2 regions of the Leptotrichia sp. oral taxon 215 str. W9775 genome follow, and region 2 is predicted to be linked to the other one. Evidence: riboswitches for the same ligand, from Rfam matches in the RefSeq annotation. Region 2 holds a riboswitch; the other holds the start of a gene.
The links. A riboswitch is a leader RNA that binds a small molecule or an ion and turns the genes downstream of it on or off. The one in region 2 is predicted to bind cobalamin.
Positions count from the first base shown of each region.

Region 1: linked by a shared signal. The riboswitch ahead of HMPREF1984_RS10175 (uroporphyrinogen decarboxylase family protein) and the one ahead of HMPREF1984_RS01080 (energy-coupling factor ABC transporter permease) in region 2 are both predicted to bind cobalamin.

Region 1 is NZ_KI272874.1:793-11,581, forward strand. It holds gene HMPREF1984_RS10160 (hypothetical protein) at 1-732, shown strand, start outside; gene HMPREF1984_RS10165 (uroporphyrinogen decarboxylase family protein) at 978-2,099, shown strand; gene HMPREF1984_RS10170 (GTP-binding protein) at 2,129-3,109, shown strand; cobalamin riboswitch at 3,120-3,298, shown strand; gene HMPREF1984_RS10175 (uroporphyrinogen decarboxylase family protein) at 3,463-4,533, shown strand; gene HMPREF1984_RS10180 (corrinoid protein) at 4,623-5,279, shown strand; gene HMPREF1984_RS10185 (methylcobamide:CoM methyltransferase MtbA) at 5,307-6,326, shown strand; gene HMPREF1984_RS10190 (ASKHA domain-containing protein) at 6,339-8,171, shown strand; gene HMPREF1984_RS10195 (uroporphyrinogen decarboxylase family protein) at 8,213-9,082, shown strand; gene HMPREF1984_RS10200 (hypothetical protein) at 9,181-10,122, opposite strand; gene HMPREF1984_RS10205 (S66 peptidase family protein) at 10,301-10,789, shown strand, end outside.
Region 2 is NZ_KI272826.1:12,476-23,264, forward strand. It holds gene HMPREF1984_RS01065 (bifunctional precorrin-2 dehydrogenase/sirohydrochlorin ferrochelatase) at 1-101, shown strand, start outside; gene hemB (porphobilinogen synthase) at 101-1,072, shown strand; gene HMPREF1984_RS01075 (sirohydrochlorin cobaltochelatase) at 1,355-2,131, shown strand; cobalamin riboswitch at 2,249-2,432, shown strand; gene HMPREF1984_RS01080 (energy-coupling factor ABC transporter permease) at 2,618-3,325, shown strand; gene HMPREF1984_RS01085 (energy-coupling factor ABC transporter substrate-binding protein) at 3,325-3,627, shown strand; gene HMPREF1984_RS01090 (CbiQ family ECF transporter T component) at 3,614-4,306, shown strand; gene HMPREF1984_RS01095 (energy-coupling factor ABC transporter ATP-binding protein) at 4,299-5,105, shown strand; gene HMPREF1984_RS01100 (cobyrinate a,c-diamide synthase) at 5,102-6,445, shown strand; gene HMPREF1984_RS01105 (precorrin-8X methylmutase) at 6,683-7,327, shown strand; gene cbiD (cobalt-precorrin-5B (C(1))-methyltransferase CbiD) at 7,359-8,477, shown strand; gene cbiE (precorrin-6y C5,15-methyltransferase (decarboxylating) subunit CbiE) at 8,511-9,158, shown strand; gene cbiT (precorrin-6Y C5,15-methyltransferase (decarboxylating) subunit CbiT) at 9,145-9,708, shown strand; gene HMPREF1984_RS01125 (ATP-binding protein) at 9,897-10,789, shown strand, end outside.

The DNA.
Region 1 (10,789 bases), on a different contig from region 2:
AAAGATGTTTTTAGAAATATCAGTAAATCTGAGCTGGATGCAATAGGAGAAAAAATCTTCAAAAATGAAGCAGGAGGGGCAAAAAGTAATCTTGTTTACTGGAATGAAGGCGAAAACTTTCCTTCACTTGGAATAGGCCATTTCATATGGTATAAGGAGGGGGAACCTGGAATCTTTGAAGAAAGTTTTCCTCAGTTAGTGGAATACATAAAAAATAAAAATATCAAGTTACCAAAAATAATGGTGAAAAATAAGTATTCTCCATGGAAAAGCAGACAGGAATTAAATAATTTAAAAAACAGTAAAAATGCTGACATTGAGGAACTGACAAATTTTCTGTATAACAATAAGGATTTACAAGTTATGTTTATCTTCAAGAGACTTGAAGCTTCCCTTGAAAAAATGCTTGAAGCCTCTGATAATAAGGAAAATGTAAAAAAACAGTTTTACAGGGTGTCTAATTCGCCAAATGGACTTTATCCGCTAATTGACTATGTCAACTTTAAAGGGGAAGGAACTAATCCAAAAGAAAGATACAACGGCCAAGGCTGGGGACTGCTGCAAGTATTGGAAAATATGAAAGGAACTGAAACAGGAAAAGCTGCTCTGACTGAATTTTCCAATTCTGCAAAATTTGTACTTCAACGTAGAGTAAATAACTCAGATCCTTCAAAAAATGAGAAAAAATGGCTTCAGGGATGGTTTAACAGATGTAATACTTATGCAGAATAAAAAAGGTGTACTGTACCCAAAATCTTGAACACAAGATAGGAGGTGCAGTACAATAGTGTATATTTTCCTATCTATTTACATTTCTTAAATTCTTTAAAAATAGCTTTTCTGCATATTTGAAATTTGAATTAAGCATAAAAAAATACTATGACATACTTTGAAAAAATCGAGGTAAAATATAAATATAACAAAATAAATTTTTAACTTGCGACACTTAAATAACTATTAAAGACAGGTGATAAGTTATGGATTATGCTGAATTAAAAAAATTAATGAAAAATCAGAAGGATGAAATGACAACTCTTGAAAGGACAAAAGCTTACAATGCAGGACAGGAGGTGGACTATCTTCCATTTATGTTACATGCCCCCGATTATGCAATGGCAAATATTTTTGGATATACCAGCACAGACTACAACAGTGACTTTGAAACAAGAATTAAAATCATTGAAGCAATGCGTACAAGATTTGGAATAGACAACCTATCTGTAGGGCTTACCCTGAGAACTCTTGGTGCTACCGTAGGTTCCAAGCTTCACTATCCTAAAAATGGTATTGATTATGTGGAAGACCACATACTTAAGGATTATAAGGATATGGCCAGTCTTAAAGAAATTGATCCTCGAAAGGATAAGACTCTTTCATCTATTCTGGAAACTGCAAAAAGGCTGAAGGATAAATTTCCGGATATGAATATAACAACACGGTCTGCAGGTCCTATTTCTACTGCTGTGTCTATAAGACCTATTGAATCTTTACTTAAAGATACAAGAAAAGATCCTGAAAATCTTCATAAATTATTGGAATTCTGCACTAGAAATTCATTGAGATGGTTTGAAGTTTTCAAGGAGGAAATAGGTGCTGTAGGAACAAGTTTTTCTGATCCTGTGTCATGTATGGATGTTATAAGCAAATCCCAGTTTGATGAATTTTCCTTACCATATATTAAAAAAATGATAGAAGGAATTTACAAAATTATGGGAAGGAAGCCAGGTTCCCACATTTGTGGAAAAACTAACAAAATATGGACTGATTTAGCTGATGCAGGACTTTTTTTCTTCAGTGTGGATAACTGTGAAGACCTGCACGAAGTAAAACTTACAGTTGGAGACAGGATGCAGATAGCAGGAAATGTTCCTCCTGTAGATGTTATGCTTTACGGAACAATTGATGATGTAATTAATTCATGTAAAGAATGCATAAAAAAATGTGCAGATAGTCCAAAAGGATTTATTCTGGCCACAGGCTGCCAGCTGCCTATTGGAACTCCTGAAGAAAACGTAGATGCATTCATATATGCCGCAAGAAAATACGGAAGAGGGGCAAAACTGGGGCAGATGCCCAAAGGAATACAGGAAGAAGAATAAAAGTTTAAAATTGGAGGAAAACCGGACTAATGATAATACAAATAATTTCAGGATTTCTTGGAGCAGGAAAAACTACATTCATAAATAAATATATATCAGGAAATAAAGGAAAAACCGTTATTATCGAAAATGAATTTGGAAAAATAGGACTCGATAAGAAACTGATACAGGGAAATATTCCTGTCAGGGAAATAAATTCAGGATGTATATGCTGCAGCCTTGTTACTGATTTCAGGGAATCAATCAGAGCAATTATGGATGAATTTTCTCCCGAAAGGATAATTATAGAACCTTCTGGAGTTGCACAGCTGTCAGATATTTTGAAGGTATGTAACTTTTTTAACAGGGAATATGGTATTGAAATATCAGACAAAATAGTGATAGTTGATATTGAAAGTTTCGAAGACTGTCTTGAAGATTTTGGAAACTTTTATGTTGACCAGATTGAAAATGCAAGCATTATAATGTTCAGCAATATTGAGGAAGTGGAAAGCGACGCTATCGACAGAATTATACTTAAAATGAGGGAGATAAATCCGGAAGCATCTATTTTCAAGGAAGACTGGAGAAAAATTACAAGTGAAGAAATAGAAGCCATCCTTGAAGAATCTAGAAAAAATATAGTAAAAGCTAGAGAAACTGATAATTCTGATAAAACACATTCTTCAGATGAACATCATCATCATCCTGCAGACAATATTTTTGAATCTGTATCTTTCAGCAATATAAAGAGTTTTTCTGAAAAAGATATGGAAGAATTAAAGGAAAAAATTGCCGAAGGATATTTTGGTAAAGTTATAAGGGCAAAGGGAATTATCCCTTCAGATTCTGAAGAAAGCTCAGAAAACTTTAGATACTGGCATTTTGACAGTAATCTGTCTTCATTTAATTTTGATAAGATGAAAATGGAAAATTTACCAAACTTTGATTCAGGTGATAAATCAGGAAATGTAATATTAATAGGAAGCAACCTTAAAAGAAATAAGATAGAAAAATATTTTTTAAAGTAATAACATATACAATTTCATATTTTTATATAGTGATATTTTTACAATATTGAAAAGGGAATCCGGTTTGAATCCGGAACAGCTCACTCTACTGTATTATGGACGAAAATCTCAATAACCACTCTTTCCGGGGAAGGTGAGATTTAAGGAAGAAGTTAAGTCAGGAGACCTGCTATATAATTTAATACAAATTTTTCGGTGGGGAAAAATAGATTTGATTAATTGTCTATTTTTGTCCATTTTTTTATTATTTAATCATAATATTTCAGAAATTTCATCTTGCAGGCAGAAGGACAGTAAATAATAATAAAAATTATAAAATTTGATATTACAACTTATTATAGAAGGAATTTTACATGAACAGAAATGATCAAATGACACCGATGGAAAGACTTGGAGGTTTTCTGACCGGAGGTGATATGGACAGAATACTTGCAATGCCACTTATATGCTCAATGTCAGGAAAATGTGCAGGAATGACTCACAAGGAAAAGAGATCTACTGCAGAAAATGAGGCAAAATGCCAGATTGAAGCATATAACAGATTTGGAAACGACGTTCTTATTGCTGAATATGGTCTTCATACTGTAGGAAAAAGCCTTGGAAGTAAAATGAGTGACCCGGAAGATGCAGTTCCTGCAATAGTCGACCATGTTTTAAAGGATTTGGCAGATATTGACCAGCTTGATTTTGAAAAGGTAAAACTGAAAAACAGCAAGGATTTCCAGCTGCATCTTGAATGTGCAAAAATTCTGATTGACAGAATGGGAAAGGAAGTTCCTACCGGAACTCTTATATCAGGTCCGCTTACTGCTGTTGCCAGCATATATCCCGTAGAAAAGCTTTTAAAGGCTCTCAGAAAAAGAGGGGAAGATGTACATAAACTTATGCGTCTATGTACTGATGCATTGAAGGAAGTTCATAATGAATTTGTCAATGTAGGTTCCATGATATTATTTTGTGAACCGATAGCTTCAGGATCTATAATTTCACCTAAAGATTACAGGGAATTTGTACTTCCATATACAATAGAGCTTATGGAAAACATACATGACCACAAAGGAATGGTATGTTACCACATTTGCGGAGACACTAAGAAAATTATTCCTGAAATGCTGAAAACTAAACCTGACATGATAAGTATAGATAACAGGGTACCGATAGGATTTGCAAAGGAACTTATTCAACCTTACATGCCTCTTGTAGGAAATGTGGATCCTGTGGAAACTATGATACTTGGGACTCTTGAAAATGTTGATAAGGCTGTAAAACACTGTATAAAAGAAGCTTATGACAGCAAAAACGGATATATTTTATGTACAGGATGTGATTTAAATGGAAATATTCCTCTGGAAAATCTTGATGCATTTATGAATGCCTCCAGAAAATACGGAAAATTCCCTATAAATCCATCAAACTGGGAATAATTGAAAATAATTAAATAATAAAATAAGTTTAAACTGCTGATATTTAACTGAATTTAGAAACATTACTTAAAAAATAGGGAGGAATTAAAATGGCTAAATCAAAAGAAGAATTGCTGGAAAAATTATCAGAATGTGTTGTTGAAATGGAAGATGAAGAAGTTGTAGATGTGGCAAATGAATATGTGGAATCAGGATATCCTGCACTTGACGGTATAATGGAAGGGCTTGTAGATGGAATGAATAAAGCAAGTGACTTATACGATGAGGAAGAATACTTCGTTACAGATCTTCTTCTTTGCTCAGATGCAATGTATTCAGGTATTGATATATTAAAACCTCATCTTCCTGTGGAAGAAAATAAAGGGGAAAAACTGAAAATAGTTATAGGAGTTGTTGAAGGGGATACTCACGACATAGGGAAAAACCTTGTTAAAATAATGCTTGATACTGCCGGATTTGAAATGTACGATCTTGGAAGGGACGTTCCTCTTGATAACTTTGTGGATAAGGCTATTGAAGTGGGGGCATCGTTGATATGCATGTCAACACTTATGACTACAACTATGGATGGAATGCGTATAGTTATAGAAAAATTAAAGGAAAAAGGTATTAGAGACAATGTAAAGGTTATGGTCGGAGGAAGCCCTATATCCCAGAAATATGCAAATGAAATTGGAGCAGACGGATATTCTGCCAATGCGGTTGGAGCAGTAAAACTTGCAAAAAGACTGGCAGGGATAAGTTAAATATTATATAAAAAGAGGATTGATATTATGCTCAATGAAAAGGAAAGACTGGCAAAGGCATTGAAAAATGAAAAGATAGACAGACCGCCATGTATATGCCCCGGCGGTATGATGAACATGATTACTGCCGAATTAATGGATGTGGCAGGAATAACATGGCCTGAAGCTCATTTAAATCCTGAAATGATGGCAAATCTTGCAATTGCCAGTTATGAAAATAAATGTTTTGAAAATGTTGGAGTTCCCTTCTGCATGACAATAGAAGCAGAAGCAATGGGAGCCAAGGTTACTATGGGAAGTAAAATTTTTGAACCTCATGTTACAGGATATGCATTTGATTCGGTAAAGGACTGGAAAAAACTGCATAAACTTGATTTAACAAAGGGAAGGGCAAAAGTTGTACTTGATGCCATAAAAATTATAAAATCAAAAAATCTCAATGCACCAATTATCGGGAATATTACAGGTCCTATAAGTGTTGCAAGTTCAGTAATTGAACCTTCAAATTTTTATAAAAGTATGAGAAAAGACAACGAAACTGTCCATGAATATATGAAATTTATAACAGAAGAAATTATAGAATTTGCAAATGCACAGATTGAGGCAGGGGCAGATACGATAGTTATCTCTGATCCAAGCGGAACAGGGGAGATTTTAGGACCAAAATTTTTTGAAGAATTTGTAGTAAAGTACATAAATATGCTCCTTGACGGAATAAAAGATAAAAGTGTTGGAACAATTGTCCATATCTGCGGTCAGATGAAGAATGTATATAATGAAGTTGCAAAGGTGAAGAGTGATGCCCTCAGTTTTGATTCAATTGTATCAATAAAAAAGGCAAAAGAACATCTGGGAAACAGGGTAATAATGGGAAATGTCAGTACATATGTCCTTGAATTTGCTTCAGAAAGCCAGGTTGAAGCAATGGCTAAAACATGTATTAAAAGCGGTTCAGATATTATTTCCCCTGCCTGTGGGCTTGGAACTAAATCCCCAATTGCAAATATACAGTCTATCCTGAAGGCTGTAAAACAGGAAATAGAGTAAGAGGTGACCCTGATGCCTAAAATAAAAATTGTTGGAAATGATAAGGAAATTTTATATAGCAACGGAGAAACTTTACTGGAAATTTTATTAAGGGAAGGCTTTTTTATTGACAACCCGTGCAACGGAAAGGGAACATGTGGAAAATGCCGTGTAAAAATTTTGGAAGGTGATATTGAAGAGCCTACCGTTACTGAAAAAAAACTTATAAGTGAAAATGAACTGAAAAATGGAATAAGGCTATCCTGTCTTGTAAAACCTGATGCAGATATTTCTGTTGAACTTTTTCAGAAGGAAGGGGCACACAAAGTCCTTACGGCCGGATACACTCCTAAATTTGACTTTAACATAAATGTTAAAAAAATTCCTGTGTATATTGAAAAACCTTCCCTTAAAAATCAAACTCCCCTTGAAGAACAGTTTAAAAAGGCTACAGGAGTGAAAAAAAGTATCGGTATAGACAATTTACTGGATATTGAATATTCTGAAGGGGAATATACGGCAGTAATATATAATGATGAAATTATAGGTATTGAATCCGGAAATACTGCAGATAAAATTTTTGGAGTGGCAATTGATATAGGAACTACTACTGTTGTATGCGAACTTGTAGATATGAATACAGGAAAACAGCTTGCAAATTCATCCATGATAAATGCACAGAAACATTTTGGGCTGGATGTCCTTACCAGAATAACTTATGAGATAGAAAATCCTGAAGATGGAATAAATAAACTTCAGACTGCCATTGTTGATTCAATAAATGACATGATAGATGATGTATGCCACAAGACAGGAATAGAAAAAAAATATATTTATGAAGTTTCAGTCGGAGCAAACTGCACTATGATGCACATGCTTCTTGGAATCAGTGCAAAAACTATTGGAAAATCTCCATATGCACCTATTTTTACAGGCTCAAGAAATATTTTAGCCAGCGAAATAGGAATAAAAATCTCAAAAAAAGGACGTCTATACTGTCTTCCTTCAGTATCTTCCTACATAGGAGCAGATATTGTTGCAGGTGCTTATGTGTGTGATTTGCAGCATAAAAAGGGAAATGTCCTGTTTATAGACATTGGAACAAATGGAGAAATAGTACTTTCAAAAGCAGGAAAACTTTTAAGCTGTTCCTGTGCCGCAGGTCCGGCTCTGGAAGGAATGAACATAAGCTCGGGAATGAGGGCTTCTGAAGGGGCTATTGAAGATATTGAAATTGTAAACGGTTTTGTTAATATAAAAACCATAGGCAACAAAAATCCTGTCGGTATTTGTGGAAGCGGAATTCTTGCGGCAGTGAGGGAACTCGTTAAATCAGGAATTATAAAAAAAGAAGGAGCTTTTATAAAAAAAGACAAACTTCCTGAAACAGATTCCAGATATGACTTAATCCAGCTGAACGGTAAAAAAAGGGAATTTATAGTATGTGATAAAATAGCATCAGATAAAAATAATCATGAAAATGAAAAAATCCTTATTACCCAGGGAGACATAAGACAGGTACAGCTTGCCAAAGGAGCTATTCTTTCAGGATTTCTCGCCCTTCTGAGAAAAGCGGGAATAAGTATGTCAGAGCTTGATAAAGTAATGATTGCAGGTCAATTTGGAGCTCATCTTCCGGCTGACAGCCTCACAGGTACAGGTATTCTTCCAGAAGAAGTTGGAGATAAACTGGAATATGTAGGAAATTCTTCAAAGGCGGGAGCCTACATGGCATTAATGTCTTCTGATGTAAAGAAGGAAATGGAAGAGCTTGCAGTAAATATGGATTACATGGAACTCGGTGCTATTGAAGACTATGAAAGGCTTTTTTCAGATTGCCTCATATTTCCTGAAATAAAAGATTAACTCAGGGACAGTGTCCATTAATTTTGTGAAAGGAGAGAAAAATGCCTAAAATTATTGATTTTAACTGCACTTTTCAATATTCTGCCGGAATAAATGAAAATGTGACAAAAAAACTTGACCTGAAATTTCCTGATGCATATATGAAAAGGGAAACAATGGCTGAAATAGCTCTTGCAATTAAAGAATATGATGAAGCTACATTTTGCGAGCTTCCCTTCTGCCATACAGTTGAAGCCGAGTCAATTGGCGGACTTGTAAATTATGGTGATGAAAAGGCAGTACCAAGAGCAAAGGAATATATATGCACGAAACCTGAAGAAATACTTGAACTAAAAGAAATAGACTTTTCAACCGGAAGGATTTATGAAGTTCTGGAAGCCTGCAGAATCCTTGTGGAAAAAGGTGAAAATGTAGTTCTTGATGTGGCAGGACCTTTTACTGTCATGAATGTTCTTATTGATCCTGTACATATTTTCAAGGCAATGAGGAAAAAGCCTGAACTTATGAAGGAAGTCTTCTGGAGATTGGGAAATGATGTATTAAAATACATTGAAGAAGCTTTAAAACGTGGAGTTACCATGATAAGCTATGCTGACTCGTCAGGAGGTGTAAATATTCTCGGTCCAAAAATGGCAGAACAGGTTGTGGAAGATTTTACTTATGAATACTTGAAAAAAATGCAGGATTTAGTTCAGGATAAAGCTCTGGTTCTTCTATGTCCTAAAACAACATTTGCTCTTCTTGGTACTGAAAAAGCTGAATTTACTGATGTGGAACTTCCATCTTCCATGAGATACAGTGATGCGTGTGCATTTCTTGTGGGAAAGGAAACTTTTGCTGGCCAGATGTGCATTAAAAATATTAAATATGAGCTGAAAAGCGGTATATTCAAAGCAGTGAGACTTAAATAGAAATATATGAAATATAGAAAAATATATAAATAAGACAGTTCTGAAGAGGATTTAATTCTTCATCGCTGTCTTTTTTATTCTGTTTATAAATCTATTTATTATTTCTTCTTCATTTTAACAGTTTTTTTTACTTTTTTTCTTAACTGATTATAAGCCCATTCCACATATCCCATTGTTGAATTAAACAGATCATTATTTTCAGCAAAGGAAATAGCAAGTTCTTCTATTGTAGCCGGTCTATATCCAAAGTCATTTATCTCTTCTAAAATATTATCTATTTTTCCTTCATAAACTAATTTAAAAAATTTTTTCGTGTCCTTGTTTCCTTCTTCAAGTTCTTTCAGATATTTAAGTGATTCCTTTAAATCTTTCTTTCTATAATAAAGTATTGAAAGGGGAAGAACCAGAGAAGTTTCAAAAGAATTAAACTTCTTGTAAAGCCTAACAGCTTTTTTATCGTTTTCAGTAACCGCATAAAGATACATTAGAGTATGTCTTACTCCTAAATTATCATTTTTACATAATTTTATCATGTCTTCACATTCAGAAATTGCAGTTGATAACATTCCACACTCCTTAAGAAATTTAGCATATTCAAACTTTATTCTCATATATGGACGTGTTTCAACCATTAACCAAAAACTCCCAATATTTTCTTTATCCATAAATCCTTTTTCTATCATAATTTTTTCGCCATGTTGTAATATTTTTTCAGTTCTTTCAATTAGGTCAATATAACTGTCTGCTTCTATTTCTGCAATAAAAAAAGCGGCATCTAAATTTTCCGGATTCAGTTTTAAGGATTTTTTTGCATACTTAAGAGATAAGGATAAATCTTCTGTCATTTTTGCAAGTTCATAAAAATCATCTGATGTTTTTGCAGTTCTTGCATCAAGTACAAAATTCATTTTCATTTTATTGTATTCTTTTATGAAGACCTGTATTAAGCTATCCATTTCATCTTCTGTTGTTTTTTCTGTTGTATTTGCTTCCAAAAATTTTTGAAGTGCCTTGTTCATTTTTTCTGTCTCTCTACTCATAAGTTTTTCTACCTCTATCTTTTTTTTTTATTATACCATAATTTTCCTGTTTCATTAACTATATTTCTTTTTTCTTATATTCATATGCTATAATGTACAAAAATCTAAATAAAACGGAATGGGAAAATGTCAAACTGCACCTTAAAACTTGTAAGCATATGACAGGAAGGAGAAAACCATGGTTAAACCAAAAAAACTTAAAAAAGGGGACACAATAGCTGTAGTCAGTCTTTCAAGAGGGGTATTGGGGGAAGATCTTTGTAAACACAAGGTAAAAATGGGAACTGAAAGTCTTAAAAAAATGGGACTCAATGTAATTTTTATGCCTAATTCCCTAAAAGGTATAAAATATACGGAAGAGCATCCTGAAAAAAGGGCACAGGATTTAAAAGAAGCTTTTAAAAATCCTGATATTAATGGAATATTATGCGCTGTTGGCGGAATTGACGGATTTAAAATTTTTCCTTACCTAATGGAAGATGAAGAATTTAAGAAAATAGTACTGGAAAATCCAAAAATCTTTACCGGTTTTTCTGATACTTCAGTACATCATATGATGTTTTATAGGCTAGGTCTTCAGACTTTTTACGGTCCTTCGTTTCTGACTGACATTGCAGAAACTGATAACAAAATGCTTCCCTATACTGAAAAATACTGGAATATTTAT
Region 2 (10,789 bases):
TAGGTTCTTACGGAAAAAGCTGCAGAAGATCAAAGGCTTTAAAGGGAAAAGTACAGGAGCTTATAGATGAAATTTCAAAAACAGAAAAAGAGGTTGAATAATGTATAAAAGACATAGAAAATTGAGAAATAGCAGTGCAATAAGAAATTTAGTCAAAAATATTTATCTTGAAAAAGGAGATTTGATATATCCTATTTTTATTGAAGAAGGGGAAAATATAAAAAGAGAAATTAATTCGATGCCCGGAATTTTCAGATATTCCATTGACAGAATTGATGAAGAGCTGGAAGAACTGAAAAAACTCGGAATAAGCTCCATATTATTATTTGGGGTACCTTTACATAAGGATGAGTGTGCTACGGAAGGATATAATGAAAATGGGGTTATTCAGAATGCAATAAGATATATAAAAAAGAAATATCCTGAATTTTTAGTAATTGGTGATGTATGCTGCTGTGAATATACAAGTCATGGCCATTGCGGAATACTTGATGAAAAAGGAAATGTGAAAAATGATGAAACTCTGGAAGTGCTGTCAAAAATAGCATTGTCCTATGCAAAGGCAGGTGTGGATATAGTTGCACCTTCAGATATGATGGACGGAAGAGTGAGAAAAATATCGGAAGTTCTTTCAGAAAATGGATTTAATAATATTCCGATTATGTGTTATTCTGTAAAATATTCATCTTCATTTTATGGGCCTTTCAGGGAAGCGGCAGGTTCAGCACCAAAATTTGGAGACAGAAAGTCCTATCAGATGGATTTCAGATATTCAGGAGATGCACTGAGTGAAGTGGAAGCTGATCTCATGCAGGGGGCTGACATGGTAATAATAAAGCCTGCAATGGCTTATCTGGATATACTTTATAAAATTAAGGAAAATTTTGGAGTTCCTGTTATAGCCTACAGTGTTTCAGGAGAATATTCCATGATAAAGGCTGCGGCAATTAATGGCTGGATAGATGAAAAAAGTATAGTCATGGAACAGATGTATGCTTTTAAAAGGGCAGGAGCAAATGCAGTAATAACGTATTTTGCAAAGGATGTGGCACGATATCTTGATGAGGGATAATTTTTAAAAATCAATATATAGGAGATGAAAAAACTATATTTATTTCATTTATTATAATTTTACTTATCTAAAACAGTCATTCATTAAGAAAAAATCAAAAACTCGCCAAAGGCTCAGACATTGATTTTTTCTAAATTCATTTTCTGTTTTGTATTGTAAAATTCTAAATAATTCATAAATATAGTTTTTTATTTATATAGATTTTTATAAAATAAATAGTACTTGTATATGTTTTGAAAATAAAATATAATAAAATTAAAATAATATCTGGAAGGAGGCTGCATGGTAATTTGTGCAGGAGAAAATATGGGAAAAGCGATTCTTGTAACGAGTTTTGGGACTTCACATAGGGATACGAGGGAAAAATGTCTTGATGTGATAGAAAATAAAGTAAAGGAAAAATATGGACAGGAAAAGGTTGAAAGAGCCTACACTTCAGGGATTATAAGAAGGATAATAGAAAAAAGGGAAGGAATTCATATATATGATCAGAAGGAAGGTCTGGAAGCTTTGAAAAACAAGGGATATAATGAGATAATAACAATGTCTCTGCATATTCTTGGAGGAATTGAATATTCCAAACTGGATGACAGCTATGGGAAAGTAACAGAACCTCTTTTAAAGGCAGAAGAAGATTATCTGAAGATTGTAAATAATGAGGAATTCAACAATTTAGAAGGAAACGACGCAATCGTATTTATGGGACATGGAACAGAAAGTGCCGCAGACAGTACATATCAGAAATTGCAGGAGGAATATATAAAAGCTGGGAAAAATAACATTTTTGTGGCGACAGTTGAAGGTGAAGTGACTATTGAAGACATTATTGAAAAGCTGAAAACAGGAAATTATAAAAAAATATTATTAAAACCTTTTATGATAGTGGCAGGCGATCACGCTAAAAATGACATGGCTTCAGATGAGGAAGACTCGTGGAAAACAATGCTTAAAAATGAAGGTTATGAAGTGACAGCATTATTAAAGGGAATGGGTGAGTATGAGTTTATTCAGGATATGTTCATGGATAAACTGGAAAAAGTATATAAAAATAAAAATTAGATAGATTTAAAACAAGTTACAAATTTATTTTTAATTTATTTTTACTGGTATTTTACTGGCTTGAATACTTGTATATTAAAAAAAATATTACTCTTGACAAATTTAAAAAAGTATTATACGATTAATGAAATTATAGGTGTTTTTAAAACTTAATAAGGAAATCGGTTAAAATCCGGTACAGCCCCCACTACTGTGAAACAGACGAAAGTACAAAAAACCACTGAAACATTGTGTATGTTTTGGGAAGGGTACGAGTAGGATGAAGTTAGTCAGGAGAATTGCCTAATAATTTTTATATGAGATTTTCTGGGAAGGGAAGATTTAATATGCATCAATAAAAATAAATCAGCAGTGATTTATTTCGTGAAATAATATTATTTTGTAATATAAGATAATATTATTGATTTTGACGTGTATTGACTTCGGCTTTGGCTGATTTTTTTTTAAGCTCATCTAATAATCAAATACATCATGGGAGGAGAAAAAATGAAAAAGAAAACGTTATCAGTTTTAGTCTTGACAGGGCTGCTGTTAGTAGGAGTAAATGGTTATTCAATGCACATTATGGAAGGTTTTTTACCTTTAAACTGGGTTCTGGTATGGTTTGCTGTGTGTATTCCATTCTGGATTATAGGAATAAAGAAACTTCAGGCTGTTTCTAAAGGAAGTGTACAGGATAAAATGACACTTGCATTGGCAGGAGCATTTATATTTGTACTGTCAGCATTGAAAATTCCGTCAGTTACAGGAAGTTCATCACATCCAACGGGAGTAGGGCTTTCAGCTATACTGTACGGACCTTTTGTGACATCAATTCTAGGGACAATTGTATTAATATTTCAGGCGGGACTGCTTGCACATGGAGGGTTTACAACTCTTGGAGCAAATGCATTTTCAATGGCGGTAGCAGGACCTGTTGTATCATATTTAATTTATAAGGCACTTGCTAAAAAGAATAGGGGAGCTGCAATATTCCTTGCCGCGGCAATAGGAGATCTTGCCACATATGTAGTTACATCTTTTCAGCTGGCATTTGCATATCCGTCACCTGAAGGCGGAGTAATCGCTTCATTTATTAAATTTGGAACAGTGTTTGCAGTAACTCAGATTCCTCTTGCAGTGATTGAAGGACTTCTCACAAATGTAGTAATGAACATACTTGAAAAATATAACGTAAAAGGGGTGGAAGCATAATGTCGGAAAACAAAAAGAAAAGTGTATTTAAAAAGAATCTTATTTTAATGCTTGTAATATTTTTAATAGGAGTTGCTCCTTTACTTTTTATAAAATCTGAATTTGGTGGATCTGACGGTGAAGGGGAAGAAGTAATAAAAACAATAAAACCTGATTATGAGCCATGGGCTAACAGTTTAATAGAACTGCCTGGAAGTGAAACTGAAAGTCTGCTGTTTGCACTGCAGGCGGCAATAGGTGCAGGAGTCATAGGATATGTGTTAGGTTATTTCAAAGGTGAAAGAAAAAATGCTGATAGATAAAATATCCTACACAAATCCCTTAAAAGATATAAACCCCGGAATAAAATTTATATTATCAATGACAACTTTAATATTTTTACTTTATACTGGAAGTAAAACAGTATTTATTTTTAATTTAATACTGTTTAATTTACTTCTCCTGTTTGCTGTGAAGGTGAAAATAGGTGATTTGTTAAAGCTGAATTTTATTCCGGCTTTATTTATTTTAACAACTGTAGTTTCACTGCTGCTGATAAAGGCAGACATATGGACGTTTCTGTTACGTTCATTTTCTTCAATAGCAGTAGTGTATTTTCTAATCTGTTCTACACCTGTCATAGATTTGGACTATATATTTGAAAAACTGAGATTCCCAAAAATATTCAGGGAAATGTTTTTATTGATTTACAGATATATATTTCTATTATTTGACAATAAGGAAAAACTACAGAATGCACAGGAAGTAAGGCTTGGATACAGCAATTTTAAAAATGGCATGAAGTCATTTCCAATGCTTGTAGTTGCCATATTGAAAAAAACATATTACTATAACATGAATTCTATAAAGGCTGTAGAATCAAGAATGGGAAAGGAATTTATCTTTTCCCGCCGAAAATATAAAAAAATTGGATTTGAAATAATTTTTGTATTAATAATATTTGCAATAAACTTATATCTGGTGGTAAAATATAATGCTTAGACTTGAAAATATAACTTTTTCATATGATGAAGAAACAGAAGCCCTGAAGGATGTTACTTTGAATATAGAAAAAGGTAAGAAAACATTATTTCTTGGGGAAAATGGCTCAGGAAAATCAACATTATTTTTAATAATGAACGGACTTTTAAAGGCACAGGAAGGAAATGTGTATTTTGAAGGTGAAAAGATAAAATACAGGAAAAAAAATCTGGAAGAACTAAGAAGGAAAGTAGGGATAATTTTTCAGGATCCTGAAATACAGATATTTGCCCCTTTAGTTTTTCAGGAAGTGGCGTATGGGCCTGAAAATCTTGGTTATTCTCCAGAGAAGGTGGAAGAAAAGGTAAACAGGGCAATGAAGGAAATAAATATAGAAGATTTGAAGGACAGACCTTGCCATCATTTGAGCTATGGGCAGAAAAAAAGAGTTTCGATAGCTGCAATTACAGCAATGGAACCGGAACTTCTTATTCTTGATGAGCCTACTGCATGGCTTGATTCTAAAAATACAAAAAGAGTATCGGAAATTCTGGATAATTTTTCTAAAGCAGGGAAAACAATGGTAGTATCAACACATGATACGGATTTTGCCTATGAATTTGCTGATTATATCTATGTCCTTGATAAAGGAAAAATTGTCAGGCAAGGAAATAGGGACGAAGTTTTTGAGGATTTTGAATTTTTAAAAAAATTAAATTTAAATATTCCAAATATACTGAAAATAAAAAGTTACCTCAAGTATAGAAATCTTGACGAAAACGAATATTATAAATTTCTGGAGGAAAAAAACTTGTTATGAAAAAAATACTCATATCAGGAACAATGAGCGGCAGCGGAAAAACTACAGTAAGTAGTATACTGATGTCAGCATTTCCAAATGTGGCCCCCTTTAAAGTGGGGCCTGACTATATAGATCCTGGATATCATGAACTTTTTACAGGAAATAAATCTCATAATCTGGATGCCTTCATGTTTGATGAGAAAACGTTGAAACATATATTTGATATGGGCTCAGAAGGCAAAAGCATAGCAATAACTGAGGGGGTTATGGGACTTTACGACGGAATTGGCCATGAAAAGGATAATTTCAGTACTGCACATCTGTCAAGAATTCTTGATATTCCAATAATTCTTGTAGTTAATGCAAAAGGGATTTCTACAAGTATTGCGGCAGAAATTCTTGGATTTAAATTATTTGATAAAAATGTTAAAATAAAGGGAGTTATTTTAAATAATGTTTCTTCTGAAAAATTGTATTTAAACTTGAAGGAAGCGGTAGAAAAATACACAGGAATTGAATGTGTAGGATATTTGCCTAGAAATGAAAAGCTTTCTGTGGAAAGCAGGCATCTGGGATTGAAGCAGGCTTTTGAACTGAAAGGCTCAAAAGAACTCGAAGAAAAAAAACAGCTTTTTAAGGAAATTGCGGAAAAATGTCTGGATTTAGAAAGAATATATGAAATAGCTGAAGAATTTGAAATTAAAGACAGTATGGCCAGCTTTGAGCCAATAAAGGATTTAAAGGATAAATATAAGGGGAAACGAGTAGGAATTGCTAAGGATGGGGCATTTTCATTTTATTATGAGTCTAATCTGGAACTGATGAAGTTTTCAGGATTGGAAATAGTGGAATTTAGCCCTGTAAAAGATAAAAAAATACCGGAAAACCTTGATATGATTTATCTTGGGGGAGGTTATCCTGAACTTTACTGGAAAGAGCTTACTGAAAATGTTTCCATGAAGGAAAGTATAAGACAGGCTTACGAACAGGGAATAAAAATTTATGCAGAATGTGGAGGATTTATTTATCTGGCAGACAGGCTGAATTTACTTGACGGAAACAGTGGAGATTTTTGTGGTCTGATAGATGTGGAAATTTCAATGAGAAACAGGCTTAACATTGGAAGATTCGGATATATAAATATAGAAACTGAAAATGGAATTTACACGAAGGGGCATGAATTTCATTATTCGGAAGTTTCTGAAGATAATGAAAAAGATAAATTTTACAAAATAGAAAAAAATGATGGAAGAAACTGGACTTGTGGATATAGGAAAAAAAGCCTGCTGGCAGGCTATCCACATATTTCTTTCTATTCAAATATAGAATTCTTCAAATATTTAATAGAGGAATTGTAACAAAAACTTATTAAGAAAATAAAAAACGATATTTATTCACTTTACAAAATTTTACTTATTTAAAACAGTCATTTATTAAGAAAAATCATAAACTCGCCTAAAGGTTCAGACAATGATTTTTTCTAATATTCATTTCCTGTTTTATCATTGTAAAATTTTGAATAAATTCATAAATATCATTTTCTATATTATAATAAATTTTCTTAAATATAAATAACAGGAGGAATATAAGAAATTATGTCATACATTAAGGATCCTAAGGGTATAGAAGTAAGAAGTTTTGAAATAATAACAGAAGGACTGGGAAACAGGGCAGATCATTTTGCTGAAAATGAAAAACCTATTGTAAAAAGGCTTGTACATACAACAGGGGATTTTGGATATGCTGATATTACGGAATTTCATAATGATGCGGTAAATTGTGCCATGAAGGCGATAGAATCAGGATGTAAAATATACTGTGATACAAATATGATTGTAACAGGACTTAATAAAATGGGGCTTGCAAAATTCGGGTGTTCAGCATATTGTCTTGTAAATGATGAGGAAGTGGCTAAAGAAGCCAAGGAAAGAGGAATTACAAGATCAATGGTTGGAATAGAGAAAGCTGTAAAAGACAAGGATACGAAAATATTTCTGATAGGAAATGCACCGACAGCACTGTTTAAACTTCTTGAAGAAATAAGCAAGGAAGGTGTGGAAAAACCTCAACTGATTGCAGGAGTTCCTGTGGGATTTGTCGGATGTCCTGAATCAAAGGCGGCACTTTCAGACTATGATGTTCCCTTTATAAGAACGAATGGAACAAAAGGGGGAAGTACAGTGGCTGTAGCAGTTCTGCACGGAATATTGTATCAGATGTTTGAAAGGGACAGATATTAGAAACGGGATAGAAAGGGAAGGATGAAATTAAATGGATGAATACCTCTATTTTCGTGGCAAAAAGCTAAGATATGGCTATACTACCGGAAGTTCAGCAACGGCGGCCACAAAGGCGGCACTGATGTATCTTCTAGATGACAGTAAACACGATATACCTGAAGTGACAATTAAACTTCCCTCAGGAGATTCCCTTACAATTAATGTAAATTCATTGGAAAAAAAGGAAAATAGCGTGCTGGCGTCTGTTATAAAAGACGGAGGGGATGATCCTGATGTTACCCATGGGCTGGAAATTTATTCAAAGGTGAGCTTACGGAATGATTCAAAAATAAATATTTTTGGTGGAACAGGAGTGGGAAAAGTTACTAAAAAAGGGCTTCCTGTCGCACCAGGAAATTCAGCGATAAATCCTGTTCCTTTAAAAATGATAAGGGAAACAGTGGAAGAGATGCTACCTGAAGGATTGGGGGCAGATGTGGAAATATCTGTGCCTAAGGGGGAAGAAACTGCAAAAAAGACGTTAAATGCAAAACTGGGAATTATTGGTGGGATATCAATACTGGGAACAACTGGAATAGTGAAGCCCATGTCGGAAGAATCGTGGAAGGCTTCCCTTGCAATAGAGCTTAAAATGGCACTTGAAAACGCTGGAAACAGTGAAGCGATATTTCTTTTTGGAAACAGAGGGAAGCAGTATCTCAGCGACAATTTCGATGACAATACATCGCAGGCAATTGTAATAAGTAATTTTGTTGGTTACATGTTTGACAGGGCGTGTGAATTTGAAGCAAAGAAAATCTATTTTATTGGGGAACTGGGAAAGTTTGTAAAAGTTGCAGGAGGGATATTTCATACACACAGCAGGGTTTCCGATGCAAAAATGGAAATACTTACGGCAAATGCACTGCTTGTAGGGGAAAGTACAGAAAACATGAAGAAAATAATGTCTTCAAATACGACTGAGGAAGCTACAAAATATATTGAAAAGACGGAAGTTTACAGTCTGCTGGCTGAAAAAGCGAAACAGAAATGCGAGGAATACTGCAGGAGAAACGGTTGGGAGCTGGAAGTTGAGACACTTATCATTTCTGCTGAAAAGGAAGTTCTTGGCAATAGCAGGCATTTTTTTGATAATTTTAAAAGAAAGTAGAAATAACAAAAAATAAAGAAAAACAGGTGAATCATGAAAATAAATGTAGTAGGCTTGGGTCCAGGGAATATAAAATATATTTCTTCTGCTGGAATTGATTGTATAAAGGAAGCTGAAATTTTAGTTGGAAGTGCAAGGCAGCTTTCAGATCTGAAAAGTGTCATTTCAGAAAAACAGGAAATATATATATTAGGTAAACTGGGAGAACTTGTAACTTATTTAAAGGAAAATATTGGAAAGAAAATAACGGTTATTGTGTCGGGGGATACAGGATATTACAGTTTAGTGCCTTATCTGTCAAAAAATTTATCTAAGGACATTCTGAATATTATTCCTAATATATCATCCTACCAGTACCTGTTTTCCAGACTGGGAGAAAACTGGCAGAATTTCAGGCTGGCAAGTGTGCATGGCAGGGAATTTGATTATATTAAAAATATAGATGATAGGGATTTTGAAGGATTGGTACTGCTTACAGATGATATCCGGAATCCTTATGAGATAACAAAAAAATTATATAATAACGGAATACGGGGTGTAACAGTAATAGTCGGAGAAAATTTATCCTATGATGATGAAAAGATAACTATACTCGAAATAGAAGATTATGAAAGATTAAACAGGAAATTTGATATGAATGTACTTGTTTTAAAGAAAGGCGAAAATTATGCACATATATGATAAGGAATTTACACAGATAGAATTACCGATGACAAAGCAGGAAATAAGGGCGGTTTCTATTGCGAAACTCATGTTGAAGCCTGATTCTGTCCTGATTGATGTGGGGGCGGGAACAGGAACGATAGGAATAGAAGCTGCAACTTATATGCCACAGGGAAAAGTTTATGCAATAGAAAAGGAAGGAAAGGGATTAAATACAATAAAACTGAATGCAGAAAAGTTTAATCTTACTAACTTTGAGTTAATTCATGGAAAGGCACCTGACGCCATTCCGGATATTCCTTATGACAGAATGTTTATCGGCGGGTCAACTGGAGGGATAGAGGAAATTATAAATCACTTTTTAAATCATGCAAAAGATGAAGCTATACTTGTTATTAACTGCATTACACTTGAAACACAGGCTAAATCTCTGGAAATTTTGAAGGAAAAAGGCTTTGAGGATATAGAAGTTGTTACGGTTACTGTCGGCAGGGCAAAAAAAGTAGGACCATATACTATGATGTATGGAGAAAATCCTATCTGTATAATTAAGGTTGTGAAGAAATAAGAGACGGTAAGACCTCGTTTATAATTTTTTAAATTACAGACTATATTCCTTAAAAAGTTTAAAAAATTAAAATTATAGGAATATATTCCTGAAAATATAAAATTTACAAAAAAAACAGGATTATATTCCGTAAAATTTGATTTTTGAATAAAAAAGGGGTATAATTTAAAAGGAAATGAGGTGTTAAAATGATAAGAATAGATCGAAAAGAATATTTAGATTTTTTAGTAAAATCAAAAGACAGGCAGATAATAAAGGTCGTATCTGGTGTAAGAAGATGTGGAAAATCCACTCTCTTTGAGATATATAAAGATTTTCTGCTTGAAAATGGAGTTGCAAAAAATCAGATTATATCTATAAATTTTGAAGATATGGATTATGAAGAACTTACAGATTATAAAAAACTTTACGAATATATAAAATCTAAAATGATTAAAGATAAAAGGAATTATATATTTTTAGATGAAATTCAGCATGTGGATAAATTTGAAAAAGTTGTAGACAGCCTTTTTATAAAAGAAAATACAGACCTGTATATAACAGGCTCCAATGCCTATTTTATGTCTGGCGAGCTGGCAACCCTTTTAAGTGGGCGTTATATAGAACTGAAAATGCTGCCTTTATCATTTAAGGAGTATTATCAGGCTAAATTAGAGTATGAAAAACTGGAGCAAAAGGAAAATAGGATATCAAAAACACTTATACAATATTATAATGAATATATAGTAAACAGTTCGTTTCCTTATACTTTACAGTTGGACAGTGATTTGAAAAATATACATGAATATTTAAGTGGGATATATAACTCTGTGCTTTTAAAAGATATAGTTGCAAGATTGAAAATTTCAGATGTGATGAGACTTGAAAGTGTCGTGAAGTATATATTTGATAATATTGGCAATTTGACTTCGCTTTCAAAAATAGGGAATACCCTAACTTCAATGGGAAGAAAAACAGATGTAAAAACCATTGAAAAATATATTAGAGGACTTACTGACAGTTTACTTGTGCATGAAGTTAGCAGATATAATATAAAAGGGAAAGAATTCCTATCTACATTATCAAAATATTATGTTGCAGA